Regions from separate parts of the Stenotrophomonas sp. YJH_SMC_6 genome, predicted to be linked through region 2. Evidence: riboswitches for the same ligand, from Rfam matches in the RefSeq annotation. Region 2 holds a riboswitch; the other holds the start of a gene.
The links. A riboswitch is a leader RNA that binds a small molecule or an ion and turns the genes downstream of it on or off. The one in region 2 is predicted to bind glycine.
Positions count from the first base shown of each region.

Region 1: linked by a shared signal. The riboswitch ahead of gcvP (aminomethyl-transferring glycine dehydrogenase) and the one ahead of AC5P9N_RS05610 (trimeric intracellular cation channel family protein) in region 2 are both predicted to bind glycine.

Region 1 is NZ_JCAFUM010000018.1:49,985-61,883, reverse strand. It holds gene gcvP (aminomethyl-transferring glycine dehydrogenase) at 1-1,504, opposite strand, end outside; glycine riboswitch at 1,567-1,669, opposite strand; gene AC5P9N_RS19535 (multidrug effflux MFS transporter) at 1,969-3,195, shown strand; gene AC5P9N_RS19530 (siderophore-interacting protein) at 3,336-4,232, shown strand; gene AC5P9N_RS19525 (hypothetical protein) at 4,301-4,693, shown strand; gene AC5P9N_RS19520 (M2 family metallopeptidase) at 4,813-6,777, opposite strand; gene AC5P9N_RS19515 (phosphoethanolamine transferase) at 7,432-9,081, opposite strand; gene AC5P9N_RS19510 (phosphatase PAP2 family protein) at 9,078-9,830, opposite strand; gene AC5P9N_RS19505 (ArnT family glycosyltransferase) at 9,942-11,645, opposite strand; gene AC5P9N_RS19500 (response regulator transcription factor) at 11,777-11,899, shown strand, end outside.
Region 2 is NZ_JCAFUM010000004.1:123,899-135,797, reverse strand. It holds gene AC5P9N_RS05640 (sensor histidine kinase) at 1-333, shown strand, start outside; gene AC5P9N_RS05635 (MarR family winged helix-turn-helix transcriptional regulator) at 406-906, shown strand; gene AC5P9N_RS05630 (DNA alkylation repair protein) at 903-1,643, shown strand; gene AC5P9N_RS05625 (DUF6616 family protein) at 1,691-2,029, shown strand; gene AC5P9N_RS05620 (hypothetical protein) at 2,142-2,399, shown strand; gene AC5P9N_RS05615 (3-deoxy-7-phosphoheptulonate synthase) at 2,695-3,768, shown strand; gene AC5P9N_RS05610 (trimeric intracellular cation channel family protein) at 3,937-4,554, opposite strand; glycine riboswitch at 4,637-4,742, opposite strand; glycine riboswitch at 4,756-4,845, opposite strand; gene AC5P9N_RS05605 (GIY-YIG nuclease family protein) at 4,886-5,161, shown strand; gene AC5P9N_RS05600 (nuclear transport factor 2 family protein) at 5,233-5,664, shown strand; gene AC5P9N_RS05595 (hypothetical protein) at 5,670-6,125, shown strand; gene AC5P9N_RS05590 (NAD(P)/FAD-dependent oxidoreductase) at 6,217-7,497, opposite strand; gene AC5P9N_RS05585 (NYN domain-containing protein) at 7,621-8,400, shown strand; gene AC5P9N_RS05580 (glutathione S-transferase family protein) at 8,544-9,164, shown strand; gene AC5P9N_RS05575 (primosomal protein N') at 9,214-11,391, opposite strand; gene AC5P9N_RS05570 (hypothetical protein) at 11,804-11,899, shown strand, end outside.

The sequences.
Region 1 (11,899 bases), on a different contig from region 2:
GGATCATCGTGCGGTCCATCGCCAGGTCCTTGTCGGCCAGCGAACGCAGGTAGCGCAGCAGCTCGTGCTCGCTGTGGTGGGTGTTGAACACCGGGTGGGTCAGGAACGCGGACTGGCGCAGCAGGCCGGCCGGCAGCGCGTCGGCGGTGCTGGCATCCAGCGCGTCGACGTCCAGCGAGGCACCGAACACCGCAGCCACGGCGACGATGTCGGCGCGGGTGGTGGTCTCGTCCAGGCTGATGCCGACCGAGTCGCTGTCGATCGCGCGCAGGTTGTAACCGGCGGCGCGTGCCTTGGCATGGATTTCATCGGCATGCACGCCGGTGACGTGCAGGGTGTCGAAGAAGTCGCCACCGACCTGCACGCCGGCATTGCGCAGCGCTGCGGCCAGGATCGAGGCCAGTCGATGGGTGCGGCGGGCAATGCGGGTGAGGCCTTCCGGGCCGTGGTAAACGGCGTACATCGAGGCCATCACCGCCAGCAGCACCTGCGCGGTACAGATGTTGGAGGTGGCCTTCTCGCGGCGGATGTGCTGTTCGCGGGTCTGCAGGGTCAGGCGGTAGGCCGGGTTGCCCTGGGCATCGATCGAAACGCCGATCAGGCGGCCCGGCATCGAGCGCTTGTAGGCGTCACGGCAGGCCATGAAGGCGGCGTGCGGGCCACCGAAGCCGAACGGCACGCCGAAACGCTGGCTGTTGCCGACCACGATGTCCGCGCCCCATTCGCCCGGGGCAGCCAGCAGGGTCAAGGCCAGCAGGTCGGTGGCCACGGCCACCAGGCCGCCGCGTGCGTGCACGGCATCGACCAGCGCCTTGTAGTCGCCGACCTGGCCGAAGGTGTCCGGATACTGCAGCAGCAGGCCGAAGGCTTCTGCTTCCAGCGCTTCGGCCGGGGTGCCGACGCGCAGCACGATGCCCATGGGCTCGGCGCGGGTACGCAGCAGTTCCAGGGTCTGCGGGTGCACGGCGTCGTGCACGAAGAAGGTGTCCGACTTCGACTTGGCCGAACGCTTGGCCAGGGTCATCGCTTCGGCGGCGGCGGTTGCTTCGTCCAGCAGCGAGGCGTTGGCGATTTCCATGCCGGTCAGGTCGGCGCACAGGGTCTGGAAGTTGATCAGCGCTTCCATGCGGCCCTGCGAGATTTCCGCCTGGTACGGGGTGTAGGCGGTGTACCACGCCGGGTTTTCCAGGATGTTGCGCAGGATCACGTTCGGCGTGTGGGTACCGTAGTAACCCTGGCCGATGAAGCTGCGCAGCACGGTGTTCTTGTCGGCGATCGCACGGATCTTCGCCAGTGCCTGCACTTCGGTCATCGACTCCGGCAGTGCCAGCGGTGCCGGCGACTTGATCTTGGCCGGCACGATGGCGTCGGTCATCGCATCCAGCGACGCGTGGCCGACGACGTCGAGCATCTGCGCGATCTCGGCGTCGTTGGGGCCGATGTGGCGCTCGACGAACGCGTTGTGGTGCTCGAGCTCACGCAGGGAAGGGGTGTTCTGGGACATGGCGAAGGATCCGTCAGGAAAGGGCACACGCACGGGCACAAGCCGCCGGTCGGCGGTCTGCGGGGCGCCCCTCTGTCCTTTTGCCTGAGAGTTTAAAAGCGCGGCGGACCGCAGCTTCGTGCCCCTTCGGCGCCGGATCGAACCGGTCTCTCCAGAGTTGTGTTACGGGTGGTATCGGGCCTGAGCGATTACGGGCGTTGCGCCTTCGGCAGCGGTATTCCGCTTCTCCCACCGTGTTGCCCGCCGATTATAGCCCGTTGCGGGCGCGGCGGCCGCCTTCGGTCCTGGAGGCCGCGCCTGAATGGCCGATGGCCCGTCCGTGCGTTTTGTGCACTGATGCATGGCATCAGGCGCAATCCCCACCTATGATGGGCGGATACCCGAATTCATCTGGCGCCGTCCCTGCTGCAGGGGACCGGCGCCCGCCGTGCGTGCCGCGCATGGCCCTGCCGGACGCCTTTCCCATGACCGCCGCTGTTGCTCCCTCCACCCGCCGCATGGCCCTGCTGCTCGCCGGCCTGGCCATGTTCGGTCCGTTCTCGATCGACACCATCTTCCCGGCGTTCCCGCAGCTGGCCCAGCGCCTGGCGGTGGACGAGGTGGCGGTGCAGCAGACCATCAGCGTGTACCTGCTGTTCTACGGCCTGATGAGCCTTGCGCACGGCCCGCTGTCCGATGCCTGGGGCCGCAAGCGGGTGATCCTCGGTGGCCTGGTGGTGTTCGTCGGCGCTTCGGTCGGCTGCGCGCTGTCCACCGACCTGACCACGCTGCTGGCGTTCCGTGCGCTGCAGGGCCTGTCAGCAGGCGTCGGCATGATCGTCGGCCGCGCGGTGATCCGCGACCTGTACCACGGACACGACGCGCAGCGCCTGATGAGCCAGGTATCGATGCTGTTCGGCATCGCTCCGGCCATCGCACCGATCATCGGCGGCTGGATCCTGCTCAGCGGCGCCGGCTGGCCACTGATTTTCTGGTTCCTGGTGGTGTTTGCGCTGCTCCTGCTGGCGGCCACTGCACGCTACCTGCCGGAAACCCACCCGGTGGAGGCACGGGTGCCGTTGTCGCCGCGCGTGCTGCTGCGTGATTACGTGCGCATCGGTTTCAACCCGCGGTTCCTGCGCCTGGCGCTGGCCGGCAGCATCGGTTTCGGCGGCATTTTCCTGTACATCTCCTCGGCGCCGGTGTTCGTGATGCAGCACCTGCATCTGGGCGAGGGTGGTTTTGCCTGGCTGTTCATCCCCACCATCGGCGGCATGACCACCGGCTCGTTCCTGTCGGGGCGCATGGCCGGGCACACCACGCCCACCCGCCAGGTGTCCATTGGTTTCGGCCTGTGTGCGCTGTCGGTGCTGCTGAATGTCGGCTACGTGGCGCTGTCGCCGCAGTTCGTGCTGCCGTGGGCGGTGCTGCCGATCTTCCTGGGCGGCATGGGCATGGCATTGATCTTCCCGATCCTGGCGCTGGCGGTGCTGGACATGTACCCGCATCAGCGCGGCCTGGCCTCGTCGCTGCAGGCCTTCGTGCAGCTGATGATCAGCACGGTGGTGGCCGGCGTGGTGTCGCCGCTGCTCAGCGCCAGCCCGCTGCACCTGGCGCTGGGGCAGGCCGCGTTCTTCGCCGCCGGCTTCGTGTTCTGGTACTGGGAACACCAGCGTGAACGCGCGGTACAGGCGGCCTGCACGGGCCATTGAGCAGCGCGCAGGGGTAGGGCCGGCCGCTTTGCCCGCAACGCTTGCGAAGAGGAACGACCGGACTAGGCTGGGCACTCCAGCCAGCCGGTGCGTGGATGCACGACAGCCAGCCAATCCGAGGTCGTTGCATGAGGTTCCCCATGGCTGCGCAGCAGACCTACCGCCTGTTCGAGGTGGCGCTGAAGGAGCGCCGCGTTCTTTCCCCTTCCCTGGACCGCATGGTGTTCACCGGTGCCGACGTGGCGCGGATGAAGACCGAAGGCCCTGACCAGCGCATCAAGGTGTTCTTCCCCTTGCCCGGCCAGGAGGTGCCGCAGGTCCCCAGCGGTGAAGACTGGTACCCACGCTACCGGGCCCTGCCGGACGACAAGCGCCCGCCGATGCGTACCTACACCATCCGCCAGTTGCGCGCGGAGCAGGGCGAGGTCGACGTCGATTTCGTCATCCATGGCGAAACCGGCCCCGCCTCGCGCTGGGCCATGCACGCCCGCCCAGGCGACCGCGTGGTGCTGCTGGCCCCGGACGCCGACTGTGCCGAGAGCAGCGAGGGCTGGGAGTGGAAGCCACCGGCCGGTGTCGGCCAGGTGCTGCTGGTGGCCGATGAAACCGCGTTGCCTGCGGTGGCCGGCATCCTCGAGGAACTGGCGGCCATGGTCGACCCACCGCGCACGCTGGCGCTGCTGGAGGTGGCGCAGGCCGGTGATGCGGTGCACCTGAAGGCGCCCTCCAGCGCCGAGCTGGTCTGGCTGCCGCGCGGGCAGGCCGCCTACGGACAGCGGTTGCTGCAGGCGGTCCAGGCGCGGTTGGCAGCGACCTCGGGCGTGACTGCCGGCGATGCGCTGGAGGAGATCGACGTCGATACGCAGATCCTCTGGGAGCAGGCCGAAACCGGTGTGGCCGGGCCGCTGTATGCCTGGGTGGCGGGCGAGGCGGGGGCGGTGATGGCGATCCGCCGCCACCTGGTGCGTGATTGCGGGCTGGACCGCCGCGCGATCACCTTCATGGGCTACTGGCGGCACGGCAAAGTGCTGGACTGAGGGGTGTGAAGCGTTGCTGCGGGCGGGGTGCGCTATCCTTGCGCCCCCCTTCGCAGCGGTACCGCACCATGTCCACCAGCTCCAAGACCCGCCGCGACCAGCGCCGTCGCCAGGAAAAGCAGGCCGCCAACAAGGCCGCCGCGCAGGCCTCGCCGGTGGAGCCGCATGCGGAACTGCGCGATGCACAGCGCACCCTGCTGGCCGGTGTCGTGCGCCGCGACGGCGAATGGGTGCTGGGCATGGATGGCCGCATTGCCGGCCACAGCGAAAGCGCCGCACAGGTGCTGGCGCTGATCATGCAGGCCGGTGAGTTGCACGAACGCAATGGCACGCCGGTGCGCCTGATGTACTCCGACGCGCTGCGCGATGCCGCACAGGCCGAAGCCAGGGAGAAGGGCCAGACCTTCGAGGAATTCAAGGCCGAGCTGGCCGCAGCGATGGCCGCGAAGAAGAACAGCTGACCGCTGTTGCGGTAGAGCCGGCCGCTGGCTGGCTGCCAGACGGATTTTCACCGTGCAGTTGCCGGCCGGCGGCCGGCACTACCGGAAAGGGGCGGATCCTTTCGGACCCGCCCCTTTTTTCATTTCGCCGCCGGGGCCGCGTTGGCCTGCCAGCCGCACATCTGGCCTTCGTTCTGCTGCTTCAGCCACTCGTTGACCGGGGTGAAGTACTCGATCATCGGGCCGGCATCGAGCTTGTCGGTACCGGTCAGCTCCTTCAGCGTGGCCTGCCACGGCTGGCTGGCACCCTTGCTCAGCATCGCCCAGTACTTCTGGCCGGCTTCCTTGTTGCCGTAGAAGGTGCACTCATGCAGCGGGCCCTTGTAGCCGGACGCGTCGCACAGGCCCTTGTAGAACTGGAACTGCAGGATGCGCGCCAGGAAGTAGCGGGTGTACGGAGTGTTGCCCGGCACGTGGTACTTCGCGCCCGGATCGAAGAACTCTTCGCCACGGGTGCTGGCCGGCGCCACGCCCTGGTACTTGGCCTTCAGGTCCCACCACGCCTTGTTGTAGTTGTCGGCAGTGATCGAGCCATCGAACACGCCCCAGCGCCAGCGGTCGATCATCAGCCCGAACGGCAGGAACGACACGCCTGACAGCGCCATGCGCATCTGGTTGTTGATGACCGCCTCGCGGCTTTCGGTCGGCGCATCGACCAGGCCGATCGAGCTGAGGTACTTGGGCGTCATCGCCAGCACGATGGTGTCGCCGATCGCTTCATGGAAGCCATCGTTGGCACCGCCCTGGAACAGCGGCGGCAGCGGGTTGTAGGCCAGGTCGTAATAGATGTGGCCCAGCTCGTGGTAGATGGTGGTGAAGTTCTCTTCGTTCGGCTTGATGCACATCTTGGTGCGCACGTCGCCTTCCATGTTCATGTCCCAGGCACTGGCGTGGCAGACCACGTCGCGGTCGTCAGGCTTGATGAACTGGGTCTTTTCCCAGTAGGACTGCGGCAGCGACGGCATGCCCAGCGACACGTAGAAGTCCTGCGCGCGCTCGGTCATCTGCTTGGCGGTACGCAGTTCGGCCTCGCGCTGCGCCTTGTACTGCGCGGCCACGTTGGCATCCTTGCCGGCCTTGGCCAGCGCCGCGCTCAGGTTGGTCTGGTACTGCTTTTCCAGCGCCGCGGTGATGTCCAGGCTGCCGGCGCCCGGGTACGGTTCCAGCTGGTCCCACAGGTTCGACCAGTCCTGCTGCCACATGTTGCCCAGCAGGTGCGCGGCGATCAGGCCATTGCCTACTTCGGCCTTGTCCTTGCCATAGGTCTTGTCCAGCTTGCCGCGCGCGTAGCAGTGCAGCTGCTCGTACATCGGCTTGACCTGTTCCCACAGGCGGTCGGTTTCCGGGCCGATCTGCTCCGGCGGCATGTCGTAGCCGCTGCGCCACATCTGGCCGGCATCGGTGAAGCCCATGCCCTTGGCGCCTTCGTTCACCAGGCCGACGAACTTCTGGTAGTCGCCGCGCATGCTCTTGGTGGTGCTGTGCCAGCCCTGCCAGGCGTCAAGCTGCTTGTCGTAGTCGCGGCTGCGCGCCAGTACCTGTTCCAGCTCGCCCAGCTGGCGGCAGGAGTTCGGATCGTTGGCGTCGGTGCAGTACTTGCCAGCGCCGTAGCTGCCTTCCATGCGGGTGGCGATCTGGGTCAGCTCGGCCAGCTTGGCCGGATCGCGCGGCGCCGGCATCGAGGACATCAGTTTCAGCAGGTGGATCGCGCGCTTGCTGTCCTCGCTCATCGGCTTGCCATCGAACTTGGCGGCCTGCTCGATCCAGCTGTTGAGCTGGGTCAGCGAGCGCTCGTTGGCCTTGGCCGCGATGCGTTCCGAATCACTGTTGATGTAGGTGGAAGACAGCCACTGCGCCGAGGTCATCTCCGGGTAGGCGGCCTTGAATTCGGCATTGATGCGGGCCACGAACTGGTCGGCGGTTTCGCCGGCCGGGGCGCTGCTGCTGGCGGTATCGGTGCCTGGGGCAGCTTCCTTCTTGCAGGCGGCCAGGGCCAGCGTGGCGGCGGCGATTGCCGAGGCCAGCAGGAGATGACGGTGTTTCACGGGCGGTCCTTGGGTGGTGAACGACGGCCGAAGGCTAGTGGGCAGTGGCTGCGACCGCAAGTGGCGGAAGTCGGCCGGGTTCGGCAGGGCTGCGCCCTGCACCCGCAGAAGCAACGGCAACGGCCAAAGCAACAGCAGAAGCGGGCTATCCGTGGGATGGCGGGGCGGTGTGGGCTTGCAGGACACGCCGTAAACCCATCCATGGGGGCTCGATGGCGCCATCCATGGCGCCAACGGTCCTGCAAGCCCACACCGCCCCACCTCTGACAGATCGCGGCGGCCGTTGGTGGGTGTCGACCTTGGTCGACACATCTGTCAGGTATCGAAAATCAAAATGGGGTCGGATCCGTTTTCCTCAGGAAAACGGATCCGACCCCAAGGTCGTTCCAACAGATCGCGGAAATCTGTCGAAGGCGGGGTGGGTCCGGTTGCGGGGGCGTGAGCCGCATGGATGCGGCGACCGAGCTTACATGGACGTACTTGCAGCGTCCCCCGCAACCGGACCCACCCCGCCAATCCACGGAATGCCAGCTTTTGCTTTTGCTTTTGCTTTTGCTGTTGCTGTTGCTGTTGCTGTTGCTGTTGCTGTCGAGGCTGCCGGCCAGCGGCCGGCACTACCGCAGGTGCAGGGCTGCAAGCCCTGCCGAACAACCCTCAACCTTCGCAGTTGGCGAACAGGTCGCGATCGCGCTCGTACAGCGAGGTCTTGACCTGCATCAGGCCCAGCACCGACGGGAACAGGTTGTCGTGGTCGGTATAGGCCGCCGAACGCTTGCGCACGCACTGCAGGTCCAACCCACGGCTGCTGGCGAAGCCCGGCGAGAACCACATCGTCATCGGTACGCGGGTCTGCTCGGCCGGAGCGATCGCATACGGCACGCCATGCAGGAACAGGCCCTTCTCGCCCAGCGATTCACCATGATCGGACAGGTAGATCATCGCCGTGTCGTAATCCTGCATGCCCTGCAGGGTGCCGATGGTCTTGCTCAGGAAATGATCGGTGTACAACACCGCGTTGTCATAGCTGTTGGTGATCTCTTCGCGAGAGCAACGGCCGATGTCACGGGTGTCGCAGGTTGGCTTGAAGCGCGCGAAGGCTGCCGGGTAACGCTCGAAGTAGGCCGGGCCGTGGTTGCCCAGCTGGTGCAGCACCACCACGCGGTCGCCGGGCTTGGCACGCACCTGGGCGGCCAGGTCCTGCAGCAGGATCTCGTCCATGCAGCGGCCATCGGCGCACAGCCCCGGCGTGGTCGCATCGGATAGCGACTGGAACTCCAGCCCTTCGCAGACGCTCTTGCAGCCGGACTGGTTGTCACGCCACAACGGCGCGATGCCGGCGCGGTTCAGCACGTGCAGCAGCGACTGGTGTGCACGGATCTTCTTTTCATCGTAGTCGTGGCGTCCCCACGGCGAGAACAGGCACGGCAGCGATACTTCGGTGCTGGTGCCGCAGGAGTGCATGTCGGGGAAGTTGATCACCGGTGCCTGAGCCAACTCCGGGGTGGTGTTGCGGCCACCGTTGAGCCCCCAGTTCTGCGCGCGCACGGTTTCGCCCATGACGATCACCAGCAGGCGCGGCTTGCTGGCCGGGGCGCGTGGCGTGGCCTTGGCGTCGGTGCCGATCGGCAGCTTCGGCGCGCGCTGCACCGGGTTGTCGCCACGCAGCGCGCGCGGCATACCGAGCAGCACGTTGGCCGGGGTGGCGAGATAGCGTACTTCGCGCTGGTTGCGCATCAGCGCCGAGACATCCTGGAACGAGATCAGCGCACCGCCAACTGCGGTCGTCGCCGCCACGACCAGGAAGCCGAGTCGCCACAGCAGGCTGCGGCCCCAACTGCGTCGGCGCAGCTGCACGCGCCACAGCACCACCATCGGCAGCACGGCCAGCAGCAGCACCGGCCACAGCAGCGATACGGTCATCAGCTCGCGGCTCTCCTTCGGGTCGGTCGCCAGCACGTTGCGCAGCATGTCCGCATCCAGATAGATGTGGTAGCGGCTCATGTAGTGCGCAGCGAACGCCGTCACCAGCAGCAACAGGCTGATTACCACTTTGGCATTCCAGCGCCAGACCAGGATGCCCAGCAGCACGCCGTGTGCACCCAGCAGCAACAGCAGCAGCGAAAGCGCGTAACGCAGGCTGCCCGGATGGCTGGCCATCGCGCTGTGCCAGAACAGGCCGTTGCCGGCCACCGCGAAGAACAGGCTGGTCAGCGCGATCAGTGCTTCCGTGGAGAGCTGCGGTCGCCAGTTGCGAAGACCCGCAAGGGCGGGGAGGCGGGCGGGGCGTTGGACCGATGCACTCATGCGTTTGCCTCCTGGCGGTGGGGACGGTCCAGCTGACGGTGGATCAGAACATACAGGCCCAACGAAAGCAGCCAACATATCAACGCGGTGGCAATGTCATGCGAAAGGAAATGGGCGCCCCGCAACTGCTGGCTGATCCCGAACACCAGGCCGGTGCCGAGGCCGATCCAGAGCCCGGTCCAGCGCCAGGACGGCCGCCACAGCAACGCGAAGAAATACAGGCAGAGCCACGCATAGCCTGCGCTGGCGTGGCCTGCCGGGAAGCAGGCCTGTGCCGGCATGCCTTCCGGGCGCAGGGTGAACAGACCGATGAAAGGCTGGTGGCCACCGTAGCGCAGCAGGTCCCACGGGCATTCCATCGGCACCAGCGACTTCAGCAGGGAGATCACGCCGGTGCCCAGTGCCATGGCAATCACGACATAAAGCAGCGCCCATTGCAGGGTGCGATCGCGACCCCTACGCCAGTGGTGGAAGCACAGCAGGGTCACGACCAGCGCTGCCGCCGTGCTCAACCATTTGCCGGCCTTGTGCACGACGCTGCGGGTGATCCAGGCGTCCTGCAGCGCCCAGTGGCTGCCTTCAAGACGGAACACGTGATCGGCCACCCATTGATCACCGCCGAAGTCCATCAGCAGCGTAAACAATGGCAGACCGATTGCGACAGGCAGCCAGAGGTGAGTTACGGCAAATCGAGACGCCAGTGGTGATGTCGCAAGCGGCGCTACCGAATCAAGGGGACGGACGGGCATGCTGGGAAGGGGCGGTTCGGGAATCCGCAGTCATGCTCGTCACCTGGATGTCGGAGAAGGGTCGGATGCTCGTTCGTGCCGGGTTAATGTTCGTCCGGCACGTGTCAACGTTCAGTCTTCTTCGGCGGTCGATCCTGCCCGCTCGGCGTGGCACTCCGGGTTCCATGCGGTACCGGGAAGCAGTTGCCAACGATTCCTGTTGGCAACACCGATGTCGATCACTTTGGCCGGATCCACGCAGGGGCTCATCGCATCGTCCAGCACCAGCAGCCAGCGCTTGTCCGGCGCCTCAGCGAGCCAAGGGCCGGCGTCATGCCATTGCTCTGCCCAGGGCCGCTTGAAGCCGAATTCGCGTACCGGGCGGTCGGCCTGCAGCAGGTTCTGCTCGCGCCAGGCCACCAGCGCCAGTTCGGCATCCGGTCCGATCCGCGCGCCGACCCGGCGCATCAGCGCTGACGCCGATGCATAGGGATCCAGCGCCGGGATCAGTACCAGGCCGTAGAGCATCCACAGCATGCCGTGGGTCAGCAGCACCAGCGTCGCCGCGCGGCGCACCCGCAGCCACACGATCAGCGTGGCCAGCGCGATGGCGAAGGTCAGCAGGCCATCGCCCAGCACCGGCAGCAGGGTATCGGGCATGGCGCGGCGTTCCAGCTGGGCCACCGCCCAAGCGTGTTCGGTCAGCAGCATCACGCCCAGCGTGCCAGTGGCCAGCATCAGCACCACGCTGTAGCCGAACAGGTAGCGGCGAACGCACAGGCGGCGCAGCAGGCCGGGCAGCAGCGGGGCTACGGCCAGCGCCATCGCCGGCAACATCGGCAGCAGGTACACCTCGCGCTTGCCCGGGCTGGCGCTGAAGAACACCAGCACCAGCACGGCCCAGCCCAGCAGCAGCCACTGGCGGCGGTCGCCACGGCGGATACGGCGCCACCAGGGCTTGAACAGCATCGGCAGCAGCAGGCTGCCCGGCAGCCACAGGGTAAGGATCACCTGCAGGTAATACCAGGCGGGCTGCCGGTGGTGCCACGCATTGGCATAACGGGTGCCGGTCTGCTTGAACAGCAGCTCGTGCGCATAAGCCTGCAGTTCGGCACTGGGCGTGTGCAGCAGGGCCCAGCCCAGCGGCGCCAGCCACACCCCGACACCCAGCAGGAAGGCCGGGATCAGCCACAGCAGGGTTGCCGGATGCGGACCCTCCACCGTGCGTCCGCGGCGGCGCTGGTACAGCCACCAGCCGAACCAGGGCAGCACCATCAGCAGCGGCAGGAAACCCACGCCCTTGGTCACCGTGCCGACGCCTGCGGCGAAGCCGGCCAGCCACAGGGCAGGCAGGTTGCGGCGTTCACACAGATGACGCATCAGGCCCCAGAGGGCCACGGTGGTCATGCCCACCAGCACCATGTCGATCTGCGCGCGCTTGGCCATCAGCCCGAACTGCAGGGTGCAGAACAGCGCAGCGAGGGCGTAGATGGAATGTCGTGGCGACCACAGCCGCCGCGCCAGGTCCGACACCAGCCACAGGCTGAGCAGGGCGCCCAGCAACGACGGCAGCAGGAAGGACCACTGCCAGCTGCCGACGATCTCGTAGGCGGCGGCCTGCAGCCACATGAAGACGGGTGGCTTCTCCGCATACAGTTCCACGCCACGGTGCGGCAGCAGCCATTGCCCGCTCTCGACCATGGTCCGGGCCGCCAGCACGAAGCGCGGCTCGTCCGGCGGCTGCGGCTGCCGAAGGCCGATCCCCGCTGCCAGCGCAGCAATGATCAGCAGCCACAACAGGGGCAGGCGCCAACGGCGGGGCAGGGCTACGGGCACGGCAGGCTCCGGGAGCAAAACGGCCATTCTGAGGTGGCGGGGGTGGGAAAAGCGTCAGAGCGGCGCCGGGGCGACCGCATTCCGACATGTGCGGCGCTACCATGGTACGAACTTCCGTGGGTGTTTCGTGCATGCGTCTGTTGGTGATCGAGGACAACCGCCAGCTGGTGGCCAACCTGTTCGACTATTTCGAGTCGCGCGGGCACGTGCTCGACGTGGCGCCGGATGGCATCACCGGACTGCACCTGGCCGGG
Region 2 (11,899 bases):
GGCGACGCGCTGCTGCTTCGGCGCGCGTTCGACAACCTTATCGACAATGCCGATCGCTATGCCGGGGCGATGGAACTGCGGCTTGCCGTGGTTGAGCGAGGGGTCCAGCTGGAGGTGATGGATCGGGGCCCAGGTATCGCCGAGGGCGACCGAGTACGCCTGCTGCAACCGTTCCAGCGCAGCGAGCGTTCTCGTAGTCGCACCACCGGTGGAGCGGGACTTGGGCTGGCAGTGGCCGCCAATGTGGCGAGGCGGCACGCGGGCGAACTGCAGCTGCTGCACCGGGAGGGCGGCGGGCTGATTGCGTGCCTGCTGCTGGGAAAGTTCACCTGATATCGGCTGTGGTTTACAGGCAGCGGCTGTTCGGCTGTATGATTAGGCGCCTAACCATATCACGTACTTGAGATGATCGAAGCCAAGCACCATGCCCTGATCGAGGAAGCGCAGCGACGCGGTCACGCCAACATCGCGCCGCTGCGCCTGTGTTTCCAGCTGCTCTCGCTGTCCTCGTCGATCGATCGCGACTGCGCCGCGCGGCTGGCACCGCATGGGCTCAGCGAGGGTCGCTTCATCGTGCTGTTCCTGTTGCACGGGGCCGGTGGCGCACTGCCGCCGCATGTGCTGGCCGAGCGCGCCGGCGTGACCCGCGCCACCATCAGCGGCCTGCTCGATGGCCTGCAGCGCGAAGGCCTGCTGCAGCGTCGCAACGACGACGGGGATGGCCGCCGCCTGCAGATCGTGTTGACCACACCGGGAAAGCGTTTGGCCGAATCGCTGTTCGAGCAGCACACGCAATGGATCGGTGGGCTGTTCAACGGCCTGGATGCTGATGAACAGCAGCAGCTGTCACAGCTGCTGCACAAGGTCTGGCAGCACACGGACGCCGGGCGGGAATCCGCAGCATGAGCACGGCCATTCCTGCGGAACGCCGGCAAGCACTCAACACCGGCCGCGTCCCCGCCACCCATCTGGCAGAATGCCTGGCAGTGGATTTTGCCGCGCTGCTGCAGGTGGTGGCGCCTGCGCTTGCACCGGAGGCGCAGCAACGCATGCGGGACGCCTCAGGCAAGGGCATCACGCTGCGCATGGCCCTGGCTGCGCAACTGCTGCGTGAGGCGGGGCAGGGGGCGCCTGCGCTTTGGCAGCATCACAGCTCCGATACCGTGCGTGGCTGGGCCTGCTACCTGATCGGCAGCGATGCCCGCGCAACGCTGGCAGGGAAACTGCAGCAGATGCGCACACTGGCCGATGACCCCCATTTCGGTGTGCGCGAATGGGCGTGGCTGGCACTACGCACGGACATCGTTGCCGCACCACTGCAGGCGCTGGAGCACCTGCAACCGTGGTCACAGGAAACATCGCCGTACCTGCGCCGCTTTGCCTGCGAAGCACTGCGTCCGCGCGGTGTCTGGGCCACGCATATCGCACTGTTCAAGCAGCACCCGGAACATGTATCCGCGCTGCTGGAAGCACTGGCCGACGATCCGGAACGCTATGTGCAGGATTCGGTCGGAAACTGGCTCAACGATGCCGGCAAGACCCAGCCGCAGTGGCTGCGCCAGCTGTGTACGCGTTGGCAGCATGAGCGCCACAGCGACGCCAACGCCTACATCCGCAAACGCGCGCTGCGCTCGCTCCGGTAGTGCCGGCCGCTGGCCGGCACCCCCCGAACCCTCAAGGAAGAACCACCATGTCGCACACCTTCATCGAGCTCTACACCGCCACCCCTGCCTGGACCACACTTCCGCCCGAGCAGCGGAACGCCTTCTTCGCCCGTATCGGCGCCGGCATGCAGCAGTTCGATCCGGTCCGCATCACGCCGCTGGCGATGGGCCGCATTGCCTCGGGCGTACCGCACGGCAGCGATGAGCAGTTCTATGCGGTCTGGCGCTGTGCAAGCCGCGAGGAGGTCGATGCGTTGATGGCCGGCATTGCCGCTACCGGCTGGCATGAGTACTTCACCACCACCCAGGCGGTAGGCGCGATGGACAGCATGGCCCAGCACCTTGCCGACCTGGCCGCCTTGTAGCGGCGCGGCAGACGCCGGCAGATCCCGGTGCTGGGCATGGGTGGCACATGCGCCTGTCACCCAGACGCGGTAAACAGGACATTGCCCATGTCCATCCGCAGGAAGGTCGATCATGCAGAGCACGCTCCAGGTCACGCTGTTCGGCCCTCTTGGCGACAGCCCGGCGTTGCAGTTGCCGGGGCTGGAGGGGCCGTCGGTGGCCATCCAGGAATCGGCCCTGCGGCGCTTGGTTTCCGATCTCTACACCGCGCGTTCCCTGCTCAACCCCGAGCAGCTGGACGAGGCCCGGCAGGAACTGGATCGCGTGCTGGAACGCTGGGCCGACATCCATGAGGGCCTGCTGCTGGATGTGGAAGTGCATGGCAAATGAGCGACGTTGCGTGGTTGCCGCCGCGTGGGCAGGGCCGGCGCGCATCTCGCTGAACCGCGTCCCCAGTTGCGGATGAAACATTTTGCACTGCGCAAAAGCTGTGCTATCAATACAACCCATGAACGCAGCCGCCACCCGCTTTTACTGGTATTACTTTCCGAAGCCATTGGCGGAGGAAGGACTGCGCTCACCCTGAAGAAAGCTTCAGACGCATTCCCGAAAGCCGCCAGCGAACCTGGCGGCTTTTTTCATGCCGCCACGCTGGGGACCCCCAACGTTCCGGAGACCTCCCCCAATGCCCCCGCACACCGACGACCTGCGTATCCGCACCATCGAACCGCTGACACCGCCTGCCCAGCTGCTGGCGATGCTGCCGTGTGACGATGAAGCCTCCGACACCGTCAGCGCCTCGCGCGCGGCCCTGCACCAGATCCTGCATGGCCGTGACGACCGCCTGGCAGTGGTGGTTGGCCCATGCTCGATCCACGACCCGAAGGCCGCCATCGAGTACGCCCAGCGCCTGAAGCCGCTGCGTGACGCGCTGGCCGGGGAACTTGAAATCGTGATGCGCGTGTACTTCGAGAAGCCGCGCACCACGGTGGGCTGGAAGGGCCTGATCAACGACCCGGACCTGGATGGCAGCTTCAGGATCGACAAGGGCCTGCGCATTGCCCGTGGCCTGCTGCGCGACATCAACAAGCTCGGCCTGCCGGCCGGCGTCGAGTTCCTTGACGTGATCTCGCCGCAATACATCGCCGATCTGGTGGCCTGGGGCGCCATTGGTGCGCGCACCACCGAAAGCCAGGTGCACCGCGAACTGGCCTCGGGGCTGTCGTGCCCGGTCGGCTTCAAGAACGGCACCGATGGCAACGTGAAGATCGCCGCCGACGCGGTGGGTGCGGCCTCCAATCCGCATCACTTCCTGTCGGTCACCAAGCAGGGCGGCACCGCCATCGTGTCGACCACTGGCAACCCGGATTGCCATGTGATCCTGCGCGGCGGCAAGCAGCCGAACTACGATGCAGGCAGTGTCGCCGAGGCCTGCCAGGCGCTGGCCAAGGCCAAGCTGCCGACGCGCCTGATGATCGACGCCAGCCATGCCAACAGCCTGAAGAACCCGGACAACCAGCCGAAGGTGATCGAGGACATCGCCGTTCAGTTGGAAGACGGTGAACAGCGCATCGTCGGTGTGATGATCGAGAGCCATCTAGTCGGTGGTCGCCAGGAACTGGTGGAAGGCCAACCGCTGGTCTACGGGCAGAGCATCACCGATGGCTGCATCGACTGGGACACCACCGTGACGGTGCTGGAGCGACTGGCCGCGGCCGTGCGCGCCCGTCGCGACGTGAAGGTGTCCGAAGCCGCTTGAGTGCGGCACGTGTGTGGATGGCGGCCAGCGCCTGCGGGGGTGCGGCCGCGATCAGGGCCGGTCGGAGTTGGAGTCCGGCCCATCTGCACCGGCGATGCGCCTGGCGCTGCGCATGAGCGACAGCGCCAGGTACATCGCCGGGGTGGTGCGGATTCCGCCGCGCGAACCTCAATGCACTTCGTCGTGGTACACGAACTTCGGCATTTCCCAGCGGTAGTGGATCGCCAGCAGGCGCAGCGCGAAGCCGCCGCCGAGGCAGCACAGGATCGCGGTGGCGTCGGCCACGCCCCAGTGCAGCAGCAACAGGTAGGCCGCGCCGGTCAGCAGCGCGATGATCGCGTACAGCTCCTTCTGGAAGATCAGCGGCACCTCGTTGCAGAGGATGTCGCGCAGCACGCCGCCGAACGCGCCGGTCAGCATGCCGGCGATCAGCACGATCGGCATCGCATGGCCGGCTTCGCGCGCAATCGAGCAGCCGATCAGGGTGAAGGCGATCAGGCCCAGGCCATCGAGCACCAGGAAGGTGCGGCGGAAGTGGTGCATCCAGCGTGCGACCCAGGTGGCGATCAGCGCCGCGCACACGGTGAAGCCCAGGTACTCGGGATGCTTCACCCAGCCCAGCGGGTAGTGGCCGAGCAGGATGTCGCGCAGTGAACCACCGCCGAGTGCGGTGACGCAGGCGATCATGACCACGCCGAACAGGTCCATGCGGCGGCGGCCGGCGGACAGCGCGCCGGTCATGGCTTCGGCGGAAATGGCGATCAGGTAGATGATGGACAGCAACATGGGGCAGGCTCCGGGCGCGGTGGGGCCGGCCATGCGCGGACGCCGCCATTGCCTGCGCAATGACGGAATGACGATGACCGGTGCCGCTCCCGCTGTCCTTTTGCCTGAGAGTTCAGCGGCATGGGCCGCGTGCCCCTTCGGCGGATCGTCCCGGGCATGCCCGGTGACCTCTCTCCAGCTCGGCGAGTCGAATGCATGGTTGGTGGGATTCCAGCCCACCGGCCTGAGCGATCATGGGAGCCTGCGCCTTCGGCGGGCGCCAGCGCGGCGCCTCTCTCCTGCATTCGGGCGCCAGTATATCCGCTGCAGTGCAGCACGGCATAATCCGGGCATGGCCCCGTCCCTCCGCCCGTGGTTCCTGTACCTGCTCGAATGTCGCGATGGCAGCTATTACGCCGGCATCAGCACCGACGTGGACGCGCGCTTCGCCGCCCACCAGGCCGGCAAGGGCGCGCGCTACACCCGGGCCCGGCCACCGCTGCGCGTGCTGGCCGTGCGCGAATACCCGGACCGGGCCGCCGCCTCGCGGGCCGAATGGCAGCTCAAGCAGCAGCCGCGGGAACGCAAGCTGGCCTGGCTGCAGGCGGTGGATGCTGGGTCCCTGTAGATCCATGGCATACATGGATGCCTCTGTGCCGCCATGCGATGATCGCCCAGCCCTCAGCGCTGGAGACCCGGATGTCCACCGTCGCCCTGTTGTTCGCTCTCTCCGCGTCAACCAGTCCGGCTGTCGACCCGGCCACCCTCGCGGCCATCGAAGCCACCTGCCATGACTACGTCGACGGCCAGCTGGAGGCCGACCCGCAGCGCGTCGCCCGCTCCCTGCACCCGGACCTGGCCAAGCGCGCGGTCCTCGGCGATACGCCCGACGAGCGGCTGGGCCTGCGCCGCATGTCGAAGGAAGAACTGGTCGCGCTGACGAAGCAGGGCGCGCTGAAAACCCCGAAGGATCAATGGGACCGCCGCTGCACGGTGCTGGACGTGACCGGCAATGCCGCCTCGGTGCGATTGGAAACGCCGTGGTTCGTCGATTACTTCCACATGGGGCGCTTCGACCAGCGCTGGGTCATCGTCAACGCGTTGTGGTACCCGAAACCGAAGGCGAAGTGAGCACGATGCGTGCCGCCGGTAAGGCATGGGTCTCCGTCGTCGTACTGGCCGCCGGCATCGCACTGCTGCCTGGCCTGCTGTACCTGCTCGGGCTTGCCCTGGTGGGCGGTTGGCCGAAGCCAGCAGACCGTGCGCCCAGTGGTGTGGCTGCGTGCAGCAGTGAACCGCGAACAGGATTTCAGCCGATGAATCCCTGGAGTTTCGCCGCGCAGTTCTTCGACGACGACGCGATGAAGAAGAAGGTGCCAGAGTTGGAACGGGAGGCGTTCTGGATTGCCCGCCGCCATCTTTGGCGGCAGCCACGGCACGACATGCTGCGCTGGCATCTGAGCAGCACGGCACTGACGATCTGGATTACCCGCAACTGGAGTGCCGCGCAGATTGCCGACACCGCAAGGAAGGAGGACTTCTGCCGCGCATGGTCGAAACGGCGGGCGCCCGGCGGCCCGATGAAGCGGTAGATCCACGCCATGCATTGATGATGTTGACGGAGTCAGAGCCCTTTCCTGCGGAGAGGGGACGGACCGCGCGGCAGCCGGCCAGCGGCCGGCACTACCGTCGGGGTCGCCGGTCTTCCTGGTCATCACCGAAGATGATGCGCGCGCTGCGCTGGTAGCTCCAGTACGCCACGGCCCAGTTCAGCAGCACTACGATGCGGTTGCGGAAGCCGATCAGGAAGAACACGTGCGCGGCCAGCCAGAACCACCAGGCCAGCACGCCCGACAGCTGCAGCCGGCCCAAGTGCACGATCGCGGCCATGCGACCGATGGTGGCCAGGTTGCCGTAGTCGGCGTACTTGAACGGGCCGGGCTCGGGCTTGCCGTGCAGGCGTGCGCGGATCACCTCGGCCACGTATTTGCCCATCTGCTTGGCAGCGGGTGCCACGCCGGGTACCGGCTTGCCGTCGGCCTGGCTCAGTGCGGCCAGGTCACCGGCCACGAACAGCTCCGGGTGATCGGGCAGGGTCAGGTCCGGTTGCACCGGCACGCGGCCGGCGCGGTCCAGCGGCACGTCCAGCGTGCGCGCCAGCGGTGAAGCGGCCACGCCGGCGGCCCAGACCACGGTGCGGGCCGGTACGAACTGGTCACCGAGCGTGAAGCCCTGGCTGTCGATGTCGCTCACCGGGGTACCGGTCAGCACTTCCACGCCCAGCTTTTCCAGCTGGCGGCGTGCTTTCAGCGAAAGTACTTCCGGGAACGAGGACAGCACGCGCGGGCCGGCCTCGACCAGCCGCACCTTGGCGCTGGCCGGGTCGATGTGGCGGAATTCGTTGCGCAACGTATGCCGCGCGATCTCGGCCAGGGTGCCGGCCAGTTCAACACCGGTGGGACCGCCACCGACCACCGCGAAGCTCAGCCATGCGGCCTTCTTCGCCGGGTCCGGTTCTGCTTCGGCACGCTCGAACGCCAGCAGCAGCTTGCGGCGCAGCGCGATCGCATCGTCCAGCGTCTTCAGGCCGGGCGCATCATCGGCCCACTGGTCGTTGCCGAAGTAGGCGTGGGTGGCGCCGGTGGCCAGCAGCAGGCTGTCGTAGTCCAGCGTGCTGCCATCGGCCATGCGGATCTGCCGGGACTGCTTGTCGATGGCGACCACTTCGCCGAGGCGGACTTCCACGTTGCGCTGGTGGCCGAGGATATGGCGCAGTGGTGCAGCGATATCCGGCGCGGACAGGCCGGCGGTGGCCACCTGGTACAGCAGCGGCTGGAACAGATGATGGTTGCGGCGGTCGACCAGGGTGATGCGTATGCGCTCGCGGGCCAGGGCACGGGTGGCCCAGAGACCGGCAAAACCGCCGCCGACAACAACCAGGTGGGGAACGCGCTCGCGACTCATCGACTCACTCCAGTGGGGGCATTGGGGGAAGCGCCTGGCATCTTCGCACGGCGACTGCCTGTCACGTCAGCGCCCGCGTGGATCGGCGATACTCGGGTTCAGGCAACCGCCCGCGAGGAGTCCATGAGCGAACCGGAAAAGCGCATCGCCCTGTTGATCGACGCCGACAATGCGCCGGCCTCGAAGATCGACGAGGTGTTGGCCGAAGTGGCCCGCTATGGGGTGGCCAACGTGCGCCGCGCCTATGGCAACTGGAAGAGCCCGCGACTGAAGGGGTGGGAAGCGGTGCTGCATGAGTATGCGATCCGTCCCATCCAGCAGTTCGCCTACAGCAAGGGCAAGAATGCCTCGGACATGGCGATGGTGATCGATGCCATGGACCTGCTGTACGCGCGCAACCTGGATGGCTTTGCCATTGTCTCCAGCGATGCGGACTTCACCCCGATGGTGATGCGCCTGTTGACCGATGGCGTGAAGGTGTACGGTTTCGGCGAGAAGAAAACACCCGAGCCGTTCGTCAACGCGTGCTCGAAATTCACCTACCTGGAAGCACTGGGCCAGACCCACGCCAGCGTGCCGGATACCGAACAGGCATCCAGCGAACAGGCCTCGAACGAGCCGCTGGCCAACGACGATGCGCGCCCGCGCAAGAGCGGTGCGGAAATGCGCAGCGACACGCGGCTGGTGAAGATGCTGCGCCGCGCGGTGTCCGCGGCCGAGGGCGAGGATGGCTGGTCGCACCTCGGCCCGGTCGGCAGCCAGATCGGCAACCAAGCGTCGTTCGACCCGCGCAACTATGGCTACGGCAAGCTCAGCGATCTGCTGGCAGCGATCGGCCTGTTCGAACTGAAGAAGGATGGCAAGTCGTCCTACGTGCGCGCGCTGCCGAAAAAGAACCGGTAATGCCGGCCGCTGGCCAGCAAGGAACCGGTAGTGCCGGCCGCTGGCCGGCAATCCCCGGATGCCAGATCCCGCATCCGGCATGCACACACCCCGCCCGATCAGGGGTATCGTTGCCGCTCGCATTGCCAGCAAGGAATACCCGCATGTTGAAGATCTGGGGCCGTCGCAATTCCAGCAACGTCCGCAAGGTGCTGTGGTGTGCCGAGGAAATCGGCCTGCCGTACGAGTCCATCGAGGTCGGTGGCAGCCACGGCGGCACGCAGACGCCGGAATACCAGGCGATGAATCCCAATGGCCTGGTACCGGTGATCGAAGACCACGGCCTGCCGCTGTGGGAATCGAACGCCATCGTGCGCTACCTGAGTGCGCGCTACGCGCTGGGCACGCTGTACGCCGAAGACCCGATGGAACGCGCCCAGGCCGAGAAGTGGATGGACTGGAGCACCTCGCGCATGGCGCCGCTGTATACCGACCTGATCTGGGGCATCATGCGCACCGCCCCGGCCGACCGCGACGAAGCGCGGATCAATGCCGCCATCGTGCGCGCCGGCGACTACCTGGCGATGGCCGATGCCACCCTGGCCAAGCAGCCGTGGCTGTCCGGCGAGACATTCGCGATGGGTGACATCCCGCTGGGCTCGCTGATCTATGCCTGGTTCGAACTGCCGATCCAGCGTCCGGAACTGCCGCACCTGGCCGACTGGTACGCCCGTCTTCGCGAGCGCCCCGCCTACCAGCGCGGCGTGATGTCGCCGCTGACGTAAGCGAAAGCGTCCGGGGTCGGATCCCACCCGACGGGTAGGCTCTGACCCCTCAATAAAGATCCGTCGGATCCACATCCAGCGACCAGCGCACCTTGCGTGCTTCCGGCAGCGCATACAGCTGCGGTACCAGTTGCGAAAGCACCCCGTGCAGCGGTGGCCGCTGCGCGGCAGACAGCAGCAGCTGGGCGCGCTGGTAACCGGCGCGCCGTGGCATCGGCGCCGGCATGGGTCCATAGGCTTCCACCACGTCCTGCTCGCCCAGCAGCTGTCGCGCTGCCAGCAGGAATGCATTGGCATGCTCCACCTGCTGCGCTTCGGCGCGCATCAGCGCCAGATGCGCGAACGGCGGGAATCCTGCGGCCTGGCGCTGGTTCAACTCGGCCTGCGCGAACGGGTGGTAGCCACCGCTGACCAGGGTCTCCAGCAGTGGGTGCCCCGGGTGATGCGTCTGCAGCCAGACTTCGCCCGGGTCGCGCGCGCGTCCGGCGCGACCGGCGACCTGGATCAGCTGCTGCGCCAGTTTCTCGCTGGCGCGGAAGTCGGCGGAGAACAGGCCCTCGTCGATGCCGACCACCACCACCAGGGTCAGCTTGGGCAGGTCGTGGCCCTTGGCCAGGATCTGCGTGCCGACCAGGATGCCGGGCTGGTCGCCCAGTTTCGCCAGCTGTTGTTCCAGTGCATCGCGTCGCGAGGTGGTGCTGCGGTCGATGCGCACCACCGGGAAGTCGGCGAAGGCGGCGGTGAGATGTTCTTCCAGGCGCTCGGTGCCGATGCCCTGCGGTTGCAGCGCCAGACTCCCGCACGCGGGGCATGCCAGCGGCGCCGGTTGCCGCGCACCGCAGTGATGGCACTGCAGGCGACGACCGCCGCCATGCACGGTCATCGGTGCATCGCAGCGGTTGCATGGCGCGGTCCAGCCGCAGTCGTGGCACAGCAGTACCGGCGCATAGCCACGGCGGTTCTTGAACACCAGCACCTGCTGGCCGCGCTGCAGGTGCTCGCCAATGCCGGCCAGCACGTCGGCCGAGAGGCCGTCATGCAATGGTCGCTTGCGCACATCAAGGATGCGCACGCGCGGTGGCCGCGCATCACCGGCACGCTGCTTCAGGCGCAGGTGGGTGTAGCGCCCGGCATAGGCGTTGTGCAGCGTCTCCAGTGAAGGCGTAGCGCTGCCCAGCAGCACCGGAACGCCCAGCGCCTTGCCCCGGACCAGGGCGAAATCGCGTGCGTGGTAGCGGATGCCATCCTGCTGCTTGTAGCTGCCGTCATGCTCCTCGTCGACGATCAGCAGGCCGGCCTGCGGCAGCGGCGTGAACACCGCCGAGCGGGTGCCGACGATTACCCGTGCCTCGCCGCGCGAAGCCGCCGCCCAGACCCGGGCGCGCTCGTTGTCGTTCAACCCCGAATGCAGTGCATGCACGGCGATGCCGAGGCGGCCGCGGAAGCGTGCCAGGGTCTGCGGGGTGAGGCCGATTTCCGGCACCAGCACCAGCGCCTGCTTGCCTTGGGCAAGGCAGTGGATGATGGCCTGCAGGTAGACCTCGGTCTTGCCGCTGCCGGTTACGCCATCCAGCAGGAACGGTTGGAAGCCCTCGACTGCGTTGATCGCCGCCACGGCCTCTGCCTGCTCCGTGTTGAGGGTGGGGCCAGGCAGTGGCTGCGCGTGCTGCGGAGCGACGCGCAGCGCCACGCGTTCGGCCAGCTCGCGCTTGGCCAGGCTGCGCGCGGCGGTGCGCCAGTCGTCCATGCGTTCGCCCAGCACGTCCTCATCGACGATGGCGTCGGCCAGCAGCTCGGCCAGCTGCCGGGGGCGGCTGCCGGCGCGCAGTCTTTCGCGCTGGGCGCGGCCTTCGGCGGTCAGCTGCCAGCCCCAGTGATGGGTGTCGGGCAGGGCGTCGCCATGGCGCAGCGGGCCCGGCAGGGCGGTGCTCAGCACCTCGCCCAGTGGCGCATGGGTGTAGCGCGCCAGCCACTGCAGGCTGTGCCACAGCTCGCCCTGGAGCAGCGGTTGCGGGTCGCACCAGGCCAAGGCCTGGCGCAGTCCCTGGCCGTCATCGGTCTGGCCGTGCCCCACCACCACGCCGACCAGCTCGCGGTTGCCGAACGGCACCTTCAGGCGGCAGCCGACCGCGACCGTGGGGCCATCGCCCTCTGGTGACAGGTAGTCGAACAGGCGCGGCAGCGGGACGGGCAGGGCGACCTGCAGGGTCGGAATGGGTGAAAGCATCGGGCCAGTGTAACGGGCCATGCGCGCGCGGATGGCAGGGGCCAGAGACAACCGGGGAGCCCTCGTCGAATCATAATGTCACCTAAATATCGGTGTCCATTGGAGATTCAGTCTTATCCACATGTTCTGTGGATAACGTTGTGCGTTACCGGTCGACGGGAACGCAGGAGGCCGATGGCGACGAGCTCACGCTTGGGTTGGTCAAAAAATCGCCACACTTCAAAGTCATTCAAAATCAACAACTTGGGTGTGAAACATTGCTGAAACAGAGTGAATTCAGCTGGATGCCGCAGTTTTCCCCGAGGCGGGCGTGGTGCTGTGCACAACCTGCAGCACGAAGTGCCTGCGCGCGCAAGTCCTACGGGTGCCGATGGGCTGCCGCTATCATGCCGGCAGACCTTTGGAGTGACCGATGACGGCTGTGCCCGCCCCTGTTTCCTCGACCGCGGCCGGCGCGCTGTCGGCGTTCCTGCGCGGCGTCGAGCGCCGCGCCCTGGTGGTGGCTGAG